3 regions of the Shewanella zhuhaiensis genome follow, and region 3 is predicted to be linked to each of the others. Evidence: predicted binding sites of a transcription regulator. Region 3 holds the regulator's gene; each other region holds the start of a gene.

Region 1 (4,274 bases), on a different contig from region 3:
TCTGTTGATATAAAGGTATGTCATTTGAGTCTTTGGTAATTTCTATTCTATGCCCTATTTTTAAGCATATCGATTTAAGAATATCGTTGTTGTGGAAAACCAGTTCGGAAAATTCAACGCTTATTGATTCTGCGATCTGCTTTAATGTCTCGGAATCAGTATCAAATTCAATGGCTTCAAATAATATTCTTATCAGATGGAATGCAGTTCTATTTTTTTCATCCTTACCTTCAGAAATGGATATGTTTTCATTTTCAACCAAGTGGACTAGCGACGTTCTAATGGAATGGTTTATCGATGTCTTTTGAGTCTCCACATGGTCAACTCCTATAATATATCGTGCAATGGACGGAGTTATAGTTTCATTGTCTTTAATGATGTTAATAACGTCCGACTGTTCAACTTCTTTTAGAATTTTCTTTGCAAAGTATAAATAGAAACAATTTTTATCGATTTTGTGTAGAAATTTCAAAACATTCTCATATCTACTGTTTCGTGAGTTAATTATATATTCGTAGAAACTCTCCCTAGTTTCTTCTGGAAGGTTTGCTATATATTTTGCAGAGAAAAATTCTATTATTGATTTATGGAGAAATGAGTGTGTCTGCCCCTCATCTTTAATTAGTGAGGTTTTGTCTATTATATCTATATGAGTATTTTTCGCATCAAAATTTAGTTTTGAGCAGGCATCTTTGAAAGTGGAAACTAAGAAATCAGAATCAAATGTTATATCATTTTTGCTGCTGAGTAATTTAAAAGAGGCGGCATGTATAATTCTTTCTAATTCATAGTTATCCAAACCAGATTTGCTTGATCTTTCGTAAAAGGTTTTTAGCCTATCATGTGTTGATGCAAGCGATTGAAATAGTTGGTTATAAAAGTCAATCAAGTTTTTTGGTTCTGTTGTTAATGAATTATAGGTGCTGCAGAATATGTCAACTAGAATAGGGGTTACTAAAATTTCTGATATATATTTTTTCTCAGATATAACTCTGATAAAGATATCTTTATCTTTATTCGGAATGCTAGGGTGTTCAATTATTATTCTATTTACATCATTTACATCTAGGTCGAGCAAATCAAAATTCGATATTCCTGGCGTGTAAGTTATTTCAGTGTTTGGTCTAGATGTTACTATTACATCTAGACCAAGACTGTAGTATGCATATTCAATAGTTTTTAGAGCTGTCTTTGCATATTCATCAGGAACTTCATCAAACCCGTCGAAGAGCAGTCTCAATCGCTTCATTGACAAGAGGTGAAGACATGCCTCCGGACAGATATCTAAGCCTAAAGAGCATATTTCTTTTACTATGACAGATACCAAATCACAATCTCGAACGTAGTCAATATTTCTTAATGTAATTATTAATGGGAATACACCATCTTGATTAGTGATGCTGTTAAGGAATATTTTTTTTAAAAGAGTGGTTTTACCTTGTCCGGCTTTTCCAATTATGCATGATATTCTAGGTAGATCTAATTTACATTTCTCATCTATTTCGATAGTGTAATTGCTCTGCCTGTTTTTAATTTGTAAGGGCTGATAAATTTCTGATATGTGAACGTCAGCATCTCTTGATAATAGAGTTCTAAATTTTAAATATTTGTTTTCAATTTTTTTTGTTAACTCTAATTCCCTTTCATGAACTAATGGTGCTAGTTGACTAATTTTTTCTCGCGCTTCAGTATGAAAATTAAGATTTTCGAAGATGCTTGAAAATTTACTAAATGTTTTTTCTTGGATTTTTTTAAACGGTTCCGTACTCAAAAGCATAGAAATTATTTGTGATTCTTCCATTGTCCATAATTCCATTTAAAAATTTGGATTATTATAGTCTGTCTATTATAAATAATTCAAGGACGCTTTTTGGGAAGGTGAAACAAGACCTCAAACGTCTATGGCTTTGATAGTGATAAAAGCCCGAGGTATTCAACCGAAGGCATGTTAGACATTCTAAAGTTTAATAACGTCTACATGGTGTTGTTATGAAACCCCGTCGGATGATTACTAAAGTGGCATCTTGCTTATTTATGGGTCTTGCTTAGGTCTAAATAAGTGGCCCTAATTGTACTACACATGATGAGAATCACCTTGGCATAAGTCATCGCTGCCAAGTCGTCTTGTGACCCAGTGCCAAGGGACTTGCAACACATTTACATGAAAATGGGCCGTATCGCGGCAATTGCTGTCAGTGATCTACATTTAGGAACAGCTATTTAGGGCCATTCGCTGCAATCTGTGCCTTGCGTAAATACTGGGCTTTTTGTATCTACCAAAGCGATAGTGAAGATTTTAGTGTTTAAGCCTGCAAAGTTGTTTATTATTCAGGAATACGCGATACTGTATAAATGTACAGCTTTTGGTGTTCATAAAATGAAAGTCATCCCCCTTACAGCCCGTGCCGGGATCACGGGTTTTGAAAGCCCTGCGGCTGATTACTATCAGTTACCACTTAGCTTGGATGAGCTGCTAATTGAGCACCCCAGCTCCACCTTTATAGGCTTGGCGGCAGGTGAGTCGATGCATGGCGTGGGCATCTTTGATGGTGATGTGCTGATAGTGGATCGTCATGTGACAGTGCAAAGCGGTGATGTCATAGTGGCGAACCTTAACGGCGAGTTTGTCTGTAAGCTCATCGACACTCGCCGCCGGTTGTTGTTGTCGGCCAATGAATTCCATCAGCCGGTACCTGTTCAGGAGTGGGATCAGTTCTCCATCGAGGGGGTAGTGATCCGCTCCATTCGTTGCCACCGGCCAAGCAGAGTGCTGCAGGCCTGCTGATGTTTGCCCTGGTAGACGCCAACGCTTTTTACTGCTCGGCCGAGCAGGTGTTTCGCCCCGACTGGCGTGGCAGGCCTATTGTCGTGCTTTCCAATAACGATGGCTGTGTGGTGGCTGCCAATAAGCAGGCCAAGGCAGCAGGGGTCGAAAAGTTTAAGGCCTTTTTTGAAGTGCGGGAGCTTTGCCAACGCGCAGGAGTGATCGCGCTTTCTTCCAATTATGAGCTCTATGGTGACCTGTCGGCCAAGATGATGCAGATCATCGGACGCTTTGCGCCGGAGCAGCACATCTATTCGATTGATGAATCCTTCCTTTCTTTCCGCCGCGTTTATCCCGCCATTAAAGACCTGACCAGCCAGGGTGCAGCCATTCGCCGTGCCGTTTGGAAAGAGGCGAGGCTGCCTGTATGTGTTGGCATCGGTCCTACCTTGACACTAGCTAAAGCTGCCAACCATGCCGCCAAGAAACTGGACGGTTTTAGTGGTGTATGCGTCATTGATTCAGAAGAACGCCGTCAGCAGATACTCGAGCAAATGGCAGTTGGCGATGTATGGGGAATTGGCCGGCGTATTTCCGCAAGGCTTGAGCAGATGGATATCTGCACCGCTTGGCAGCTGTCGAAGATGCCACCCCAGCTTGCACGAAAGCAATTCAGTATCGAGATAGAGCGCACCGTGCGCGAACTTGGCGGCATACCCTGTAAACAGTGGGATGAGGCGAGGGCAGATAAAAAGCAGATATTCTCCACTCGCTCGGTTGGGAAGCGGATAACTGACGTTAACTCACTTAGCCAGGCCATTGCGAAACACGTAGGTATTGCCGCGGCCAAGGCCAGAAAGCAGGGCAGCCTCACCTCAGCAGTATTGGTGTTTGCCAACAACAGCCCCTATGACGAACGCCCTGTTGGCTTTAAACAAATAGTAAGGTTTCCTGTACCCACCAATTGCTCGGCGGTGATCACATCGGCGGTGAGTCGGGTGGTGCCTGAACTTTACCGCCCAGGAGTGCGCTACTACAAAATAGGTGTCGGGTTGCTGGAGCTCATCAGTGACTTACATTATCAGCCAGACCTCTTTGCTCCAGCCCCGGCTGATCCCCGCCTGATGCAAGCCTGCGATGCACTCAACAATCGCTATGGTTCCAGCACTCTGTTTCTTGCAGCTCAAGGTATCGAACAGAAGTGGGCTATGCGTCGTGAGCTACTTACCCCACAATACACTACTAATTGGCGGCATCTGCCGTTAATCATGTGTAAATAGTGCTATACAAGCTGTGAGTACATAAAATTGTACATTTTGAGATAGTGTCTTTTGATAAACCTATTCTATATCAATGCAATAGGTATCATGGTCTCATAAACGTGCCAGAAGATCGTGGGCTGAATGTAATGCTCCATCGGGAAGTCTCTGTCCGTGAAAAATAAAGCCGTATCTTATCATTTGTCGCCCCATAATCATCCTTTGGGCGAATTTGAGCCGTTTTATTGGCT
Region 2 (4,274 bases), on a different contig from region 3:
TCGGGCGCCGGCAGGCTGAAATGAGCCTTGCCCAGGCCAATATCGCCGTACAGCACCTTGTAGTCGGCCTCAAAGGGCGACAGTGAGTTTTGGGCATAGGCGCTAATACTTAAAGCGCTGGCACTCAGCAGTGGCAGGGCGAGGGATAACAGAAACTTGCGCATACAGCTCCTTGGCATCAGTAAGGCAGACTCAATATCAGGGTGGCCATATCGGGCCGCCACTCATATTCAGACAAGTTGATTTTGCCTTGGTTCACGATAACCCCCTCAAGACGCAGGCTTTCCTGTTGTAGCCGAAAGGGCTCAGTGTCTTTAGGAAAAGAAATTTTTCCCTGGCTGTTTATCACCCTGTGCCAGGGCAGTGCCAGACTGTCCGGTGCCAGCTTCAGGGCCCGTGATACATAGCGGGCGCGGCCGGGCAAACCGGCAAGGTCGGCCACCTTGCCATAACTGAGCACCTTACCCTCGGGAATGAGGGTCACTATATGCCAGATCCGGCTTGGACTCAGGCTGGACATCCGCGCACCTTCCAAAAGCAATTCATGCACCTATACTAAATGGCCTTGTCGGCAGCGGCCAGCCTTTTAAGCCGCATCGGCAGCAACAGCTTAACTTCCAACCCACCAGCTTCACTGCGCCCGGCCGAGACATCACCGCCGAGCAGACGCACACACTCCCGCACTATGGCAAGCCCCAGTCCAAATCCGCCCTGACTGGCGTGACGGGCCTCATCAAAGCGGGTAAAGGGATGGAACAGGGTCTCGAGCTTGGTGTCATCGATACCCGGACCATCATCCGCCACCGTGATAGTGAGCCAGCTATCATCGCAGTGGCTGGTTATCTGAATATGACACTCAGGTCCGGCATATTTAAGGCTGTTGCGCACCAGGTTTTCCAGCGCCCGCTGCAGCAAACTTTGGTCGGTTTCAAGCTCGATATGCTTGCAGGCGGCCAGATCCTGCCATTCGATATGTTGGCGTGGCGCAGCTTCAAAACGGCAATCCCCCAGAAGTGAGTGCGCCAGCTCGTGCAGATTAAAGGGCGCGCAGCGGGCGGTCTGATAGCCACTGGCGAGGCGACTGTAACCCAAAAGGGTGTCTATCAGGCGGCTGAGTTCGCTGTTTTCGGCGTGGATCCGCTTAAGGTAAGGCGAGGATTCTGCCAGATCGCTCTCCAGCAAATCGGCTGCCAGCTTTTGCCGCGCAAGCGGGGTGCGCAGCTCATGGGACACGTCGCGAATAAGGCGCTCCTGGGTGGTGAGGGTGCGTTCAATCACATCCGCCATTTCATCAAAGTCGTGGCCGAGCTGATAAAACTCAGGTTCAGCCGCCGAAAAGTGCTCGCCGATCCGGGTGCTGAGCTTTCCGCTTGCCAGGGCGCGGGTGCCCTGTTGCAACGTCGCCAGCGGTTTAATGAGGTAGTGCCCCAGCAGGCGACTGAACAGCCACAGCACAAATAATCCCACGGTTAAGCGAATTGCCCACAGGCTGTAACTGAGATCCTTGGCTGGGTGCAAATTCGCATTGAGCTGCACCGCCAAAAGCAGAGGGCCGCTGTCATCGAAAGTGGCATAAATTGGCAGGCCAATAATGGGCTTTTGTACCCGATCCCCCAGCGCCTGATCCGGCCCCAGCATAAACCCCAGCTTGAATTCAAAGTGCGGATGAACAGGGCGGCCGCTCACGCCTTCAAGGCGGCTGTTAATCACATGCAAGCTGAACGACTGCGCCGCCTCCCACTCGGCCAGCGCCTGAGGTGAGCCGCGTTTCACCATGGCTTCGGCCTCCCGGGCCAACACCGACAGCTGCGCCTTGGTTTCTTTAGGCAGCACCAACAGCTGATGCAGCACCATGGCTTCAATCAGACTGGCCAACAACAAAATCACCAACAGGGAGGAGCCGAAATAGCCAAACAGGCGCCATTGCAGGCGGGCAAAGGGGTGATGGCGGGACAACTTCATGACAATCGTACAGACTCATAAATAAAAATGATTCGCATTATACACCTTGGCAATTCAGATCCCAGAGGATTGGCAAGTTTGTCAGAACTGCTATACTGTATAAATATACAGTTATTGGTGATTTGAATACCGAAATCCGGTTCAGACACAGGTGCCCCGATGAAAACCAGTCCACAAGAGCTTTCCAAACAACTTGGCCGCCAGGATATCTGGCTTGGACAACAAACCTGCCAGCAGCCCGGTTATGCCACCGGCTTTGAGACGCTGGATGCTGCCTTGCCCGACAGCGGCTGGCCGCGCCATGGGGTGTGTGAACTGAGCTGCCCGGTACCGGGTTCGCAGTCGATGCTGCTGTTAACGCCACTGCTCAGGTGTATACAGGACGAAAACGACACCCCTGTGATGTTGGTTGGGGCCCCCTGGCAACTGAATCCCCAGTACTTATTGCAACATGGGCTGCGGCCGGAAGGCTTTTGCCTGGTGGATGTCAACGCGCGTAAAGACAAACTCTGGGCCATGGAGCAGAGTCTGGCCAGTGGTGGCTGCCGTTTGTTACTGGGCTGGCTTGACCGTTTAAGCCTGACCGAAGCCCGGCGTTTGCAACTGGCGGCGGAAAAGGGCGGCTGTCTGGCGATTATTCTGGTGACTGACGCCACGGAGGGGAATCCATTGCCGCTGCGTTTGGGGTTAACCCCGGGCGGTAACTCAGACAGGCTGGAACTCGCCTTACTGAAACGCCGCGGCGGCAAACCGCAGGACAGTTTGCAGATTGAGGGACTTTCCCCGCTGCTGGCACGCTACTTACCGTCGCAGCCATCTGTGCAATTGGTGCAGGGCCCCTGGGGCGGCGCCTGAGCAGGAGGATGATGTATGTCGTTTATCCGTGATTGCCTGTGCGTCCATCAAAGACACTTGTTTCAGCAAAGCCTGTGTTTGCATCAGAACCTGTTCGTCCAGCAGCACTGCTGTTTGGCCCGCGGGCTGAGGCGTCATCAATCTGTTTGGGTTAAGGGTTGATGCGCTGGCTTGGTGTATGGCTGCCCCATTGGGAACTGGATTATCTGCGCCATGTACAGGGGCTGGCGCCATCCATGCCGCTTATTTTGTACGATGTGGCAAGGGCGCGGGTGCTCAAAGCCTGTCCGCAGGCGGCCAGTGCCGGGGTCATGGCCGGTCAGAGCATGGGCAGCGCGGCGCAGCTGTGCCCCAATGTGCAGCCATTTCCCTTTGTGCTCTCGCTGCACCGGCAGGGCTGCGACTGGCTGTGTCGCCACGGCTACAGTTTCAGTGCCCGCCTGGTGCCGCCCCCTGAACCCGATACGTTTTTTGCCCGTTGCCACGATGTACTGCTGCTTGAAACCGGCTCTATGGCAAAACTCTTTGGTGGCGAAGCGGCGCTGGCAAAGGCATTGGCAGCCGCGCTTGAAGGGCTTAACTGCCACTTTGCCATGGCCTTTGCTGCCACGCCGTTGGCAGCGGGTATGCTGGCCAAAACCCGGCCCAGTCTGGCATCAAAGACGCTGCAGCCAGTGTTTGCCAGGGCTGCAACGTCGCAATCGGCTCTCAAGGTTTCCGCTTCAAAACCGGCATCAAAAGCGATGGCTGAGCCCAAAAGCGCAGCTGAGGCTTTATCAAGGCAATTATCGGCGCTGCCAATCTCCACTCTGCCTGTGCCCGAGGCGCTGTTATCCCGTTTGGAGGGGATGGGACTTGAGCATATAGGTGCGCTGCAGGCTTTACCCGCCGCCGAGCTTGGGATCCGCTTTGGTCCTGAATTTGTGCTGCTATTGGCAAGGCTTAACGGTAAGCAGCCCCATCCCCAGAGCTTTTACTGCCCGCAGGAAGAGTATTGCCAGCGGCTTGAGCTGATGTATGAGGCCGAAAGCCTCAATGCCCTGGTGTTTGTACTTGGGCGTATGTTTGCCGAGCTGGCGCTGTTTTTACGTCAGCGACAGCTGGCGGTTTCCATGCTGGAGCTGGTGCTGCATTACCGGGCATCCTTCACAGGGGCCACAGAAACCACAGAAACCACAGAGGCCACAGAGGCCTCCGAGATCACAGGGAGTCCAAAGGCAAGTCTCGGTCAGGTAAGCGTGACTGGCGCGCTATCCTGGGCTTTGGATAAAGCTGAGTCGGATCAGTCCACAGCAGAGGCTCATGAAGCGCGCCTGTCGCTGGCATACCCCTTTGCCGAACACACCGCCGATGGCCTGTTGGCCCTGTGCCGTTTGCAATTGGAGCGATTTACGTTGGCCGCGCCCGTGGTGGCACTGACGCTGCACCGCTGTCACTTTAGCCCCAGAAGTGCGCCG
Region 3 (4,274 bases):
CCGCAATATGGGGCGGCACCATGCCTTCGTAATACAGGATGTAAGACAGCAGCAAATAGTCCATGTGCGAGCGGTGACAAGGCACGTAGACAATTTCATGTCCATCGTGGTGCAGCTGACGAATTTGCTCGGCACCCTTGATGCTGATGCCTTTATAGAGCTTGTTCCAAAGCCAGGTAAGGAAACGCTCGGCTATACGCACCAGGCTGTCGGAGTAATCTGCCGCGATTTCATCCAGATATTCAATGGCAGTCTCGCGGGCCTTTTCTTCGGAAATCTTTTTGCTGGCCGCCTCTTCGGCAATGGCCTTCTTGAGATTATCGGACTTGAGCAGGGCATGGAACATCGCCTGACGATTCGGCAGCACAGGGCCTGTCATCACTTTACGTTGGCGGCGGAAATGCACCCGCGCCACCCGTGCCAATTTGTGGGCAATACGCTTATCGGTGCCGTGTTCATCGGCCATGCTGCGCAGCGACACTGCGCGGGAGAACTGCACAAAGTTGTGGCGCCCTAAAAACAGAATCATCAAACACTTACGCAGCCAGGTTGGATCTTCACGCTCCAGCACAGCAGCACGCATGCTGTCGTCTTCTTTGCCTGGGGTGCGGCCCCAATACAGGCTTACCGGCACCAGTTGAATATCGAGATCCTTTTGCTGACGATGCAACGCCAGCAATTGCAAGAAGGTCTGCAGGAAAGGCTCGTTGCTTTCGCGCTTGCCAAACAGCGGCTTACTGCCTTCGAGACAAACGATTCTGGGAGTTTCCACGCCGTCGAGTTTCAACGGCTCGTAAGGGCTGGGCAGCCCCATTTTGCCAGTGATTTCATTGAGGGCGGCGATGTCGCTCACCGACTCAGTTTTCATCACATAAACCAAAGGTCTGGCGGGATCCAGATTCAAATCGGCAAAGGGGTCCTGCGGCACCACAATGGTGTGCACCAGATGCTTCTGGATCCAACGCAGAGACTTAAACCAAATAGAGTCGTGTGCTGACATGCTGTTTTCTTGGGACCTGGCTTCTATCAATAGCGGCATAGAATATCAGACAGCCATATCCCTTCGCCAATAATCTGAAAAATGGTTAATACTTGCACTGATCAAAATACTGTATATACTAACAGTAACTGTATAGAAAAACAGGAACACCCATGAGACCGCTGACGCCGCGCCAGGCCGAGATCCTGGACCTGATCAAACGCAATATCGCCGAAACCGGCATGCCCCCAACCCGGGCCGAAATTGCCACCCGGCTTGGCTTTAAAAGTGCCAATGCCGCCGAAGAACACCTCAAAGCGTTGGCCAAAAAAGGCTGCATTGAGATTATGCCCGGCACCTCCCGTGGTATTCGTCTCGCCGGTGACGAGCTGGAAGATCAGCCCGATCCGGGTCTGCCACTTATCGGTCAGGTGGCTGCGGGTGAACCCATTCTGGCGCAGGAACATGTCGAACAGTATTACCAGGTCGACCCCAATATGTTCCGCCCGCAGGCCGATTTTCTGCTGCGGGTTCGCGGCGACAGTATGAAAGACATAGGTATTCTCGATGGCGACCTGTTGGCCGTGCACAAAATGGATCAGGCCCGTAATGGCCAGGTTGTTGTGGCACGGGTTGAAGATGATGTCACCGTGAAGCGGTTCGAGAAGAAAGGCAATGTGGTTTATCTGCATGCCGAAAACGAAGATTTTGCCCCCATTGAAGTGGATCTGACCCATCAAAGCCTCGCCATTGAAGGGCTGGCAGTTGGGGTTATCCGCAACGGAGACTGGCTATGAACAAACTCCTTGGCAACGCACCGCGCCATCCCGGCCTGTGGACAGATGTCCCAGCAAGCAGCGCTATGGGTCCGGCTCAGGTGCTCACCCGCTCAACCTGTTCCATGGGGCGTGATGAATTAGCCAACCTGGCACCGGAACTGGCTCGCCTGAGCCTGGAAGGTCGCTGGATTGTACTTATCAGCCCGCCGAACATTGGCCTTAAAGCCATGCTGGCTCAGGCTGGTGTTCGTATGGACAGAGTATTGCTGGTGCATGCCAAGGACGAAGTTGAAACTCTTTGGGCGATGGAAAAAGCCCTGACCAATGGCACTTCAAGCGCGGTACTGTGCTGGACCAATGCACTGGAAGCCAGAGACAAGCGCCGCCTTGAACTGGTTGCCCGAAATGCCGTTGCCCTCGGCGTGATTTTTGAAAATGTAAATACTCACTCTCATGCCAACAACTTGCCAGGAAGAACCGAGCCAAACACCATACTCAGGCACCCGGCCCAATTCCACTAATCACAGCTTCATCCCCTTCAGCCCCGTTTTCGGGGCTTTTTTTCGATAATTTTTTCAGATAATTAGAAAAGAAAGTGATCTTGATCAATATTTAAACTGCAAGTAATGTAGTTCAGGCTAACAACGATTCGTTTGTTATATCTGGCGATTATGTCGTCGCAGTATCTGAGGCTTGCGCCATGGGTAATGCGGATCTGACCGATATATTCAGCTGTAGGTGCAAGTGTGGTTAAGAGAGCTGTAAATACCTAATCAACAATCAAACCGCCAATGCACTTTGAAGTCATCGTTGCTTTTTGTGGGAACTGAAGAGTTTGCATAGAGCAGAGACTTACTGTGTGACTTTTCTTTGTAGTTGCTTGATGCAATTGACAGAGGAGATGTCTTGTGAAGCATTGGTTGTATTGTATCGCGGCGGCTTTATTGGCCCCGCCAATCCTTGCGGCTGACATGCCGCTAAACATGACGCAGGGCGTAACGGAGATCAGTGGCAAGGTTTATGGCCTGCACATGACCATCCTGTACATCTGCTGCGCCATAGGTGTGGTGGTTTTTGGCGCCATGATTTACGCCATGATTAACCACCGCAAATCCAAGGGCGCCGTCGCCGCCCAATTCCATGAAAGTACCAAAGTAGAAATAGCCTGGACCCTGGTACCCTTTCTGATCCTGGTTGGCATGGCCATTCCGGCCACCAAAACCTTGATTGCCATGGAAGATCCTTCCAATGCTGAGCTGACCATCAAAGTCACAGGTTCCCAATGGAAATGGCGCTACGATTACTTCGACCATGACTTCGGTTTCTACAGCATTCTTGCTACTCCCCGCGCGCAAATTGAAGGTGCTGAAGCCAAGGGCGAGCATTACCTGCTGGAAGTCGACAATCCTCTGGTACTGCCCACCAATCGTAAAGTCCGTTTTCTGATGACTTCCGACGATGTTATCCACTCTTGGTGGGTTCCCGCCTTCGCCGTGAAAAAGGATGCCAATCCGGGCTTTATCAATGAAGCCTGGACCCGGGTAGACAAACCCGGCATTTACCGTGGCCAGTGCGCCGAGCTTTGCGGCAAAGACCATGGCTTTATGCCCATTGTGGTGCAGGTACTGGCTGAAGATGAGTTTGATGCCTGGGTAGAAACCCAGAAGCAGAAAGCCAGCGCACAGGCTGCAGAAGCTGCCGCTGCACTCAATCAAACCCTGTCCATGGACGAGTTAATGGCCCAGGGCGAAAAAGTCTATCTGGCTTCATGCGCCGCCTGTCACCAGCCCAATGGCGCAGGCTTGCCCGGGGTCTTCCCGGCCTTGAAAGGCAGCGCAATCGCCACAGGCGCGATAGCCAATCACCTTGAGATAGTGATTAACGGCAAGTCCGGCACCGCCATGCAAGCCTTTGGTAAGCAGCTTTCTGCCACCGATATCGCAGCCGTGGTGACCTATGAGCGTAATGCCTGGGGTAACAATACCGGTGACACAGTGCAAGCGGCCGACGTAAATGGCCACAGCCCTGATGGTGCAGCCAGCGCAGCCCCCTCAAGCTCTGAGCCTGCCATGAATACGGCGCCAGCTGCCACTGAGCCATCTGCCGGCAGCGAAACTTCGCCTACAGCAGTGGTTGCAGACGAACCCGCGTCCAACGAGCCACTGTCGATGGATGAGCTGATGGCCCGTGGCGAAAAGGTGTATATGACCGCCTGCGTCGCCTGCCACCAGCCCAATGGTGCCGGTTTGCCTGGTGCCTTCCCCGCCCTGAAGGGCAGTCCCATTGCCACAGGTCCCGTTGCCGACCACCTGGATATCGTTATCAAGGGTAAGGCAGGTACCGCAATGCAAGCCTTCGGCGCCCAGCTGTCGGCACAGGACATCGCCGCCGTGGTGACTTATGAACGCAATGCCTGGGGCAACAGCACCGGCGATGCGGTTCAGGCCACCGACGTCAACAATCATGGAAAGTAGGGGAACGCTAATGACTACCACGACCCACGATACCCATCAGGG

Evidence for each region. The regulator LexA, encoded in region 3, represses DNA repair genes until DNA is damaged. The targets are predictions, from matches to a motif close to TACTGTATNNNNATACAGTA.
Region 1: the regulator LexA is predicted to act here: its motif matches at 2,343-2,362, upstream of MJ923_RS07935 (LexA family protein).
Region 2: the regulator LexA is predicted to act here: its motif matches at 2,056-2,075, upstream of imuA (translesion DNA synthesis-associated protein ImuA).

Annotation. Positions count from the first base shown of each region.
Region 1 covers NZ_JAKUDL010000002.1:514,533-518,806, forward strand. The annotation lists gene MJ923_RS07930 (NACHT domain-containing protein) at 1-1,801, opposite strand, end outside; gene MJ923_RS07935 (LexA family protein) at 2,378-2,785, shown strand; gene MJ923_RS07940 (Y-family DNA polymerase) at 2,785-4,044, shown strand.
Region 2 covers NZ_JAKUDL010000002.1:636,091-640,364, forward strand. The annotation lists gene MJ923_RS08445 (DUF3108 domain-containing protein) at 1-164, opposite strand, end outside; gene MJ923_RS08450 (MGMT family protein) at 179-520, opposite strand; gene MJ923_RS08455 (HAMP domain-containing sensor histidine kinase) at 556-1,962, opposite strand; gene imuA (translesion DNA synthesis-associated protein ImuA) at 2,122-2,817, shown strand; gene MJ923_RS08465 (Y-family DNA polymerase) at 2,979-4,274, shown strand, end outside.
Region 3 covers NZ_JAKUDL010000004.1:186,275-190,548, reverse strand. The annotation lists gene plsB (glycerol-3-phosphate 1-O-acyltransferase PlsB) at 1-1,000, opposite strand, end outside; gene lexA (transcriptional repressor LexA) at 1,153-1,776, shown strand; gene MJ923_RS12805 (cell division inhibitor SulA) at 1,773-2,279, shown strand; gene coxB (cytochrome c oxidase subunit II) at 2,667-4,232, shown strand; gene ctaD (cytochrome c oxidase subunit I) at 4,243-4,274, shown strand, end outside.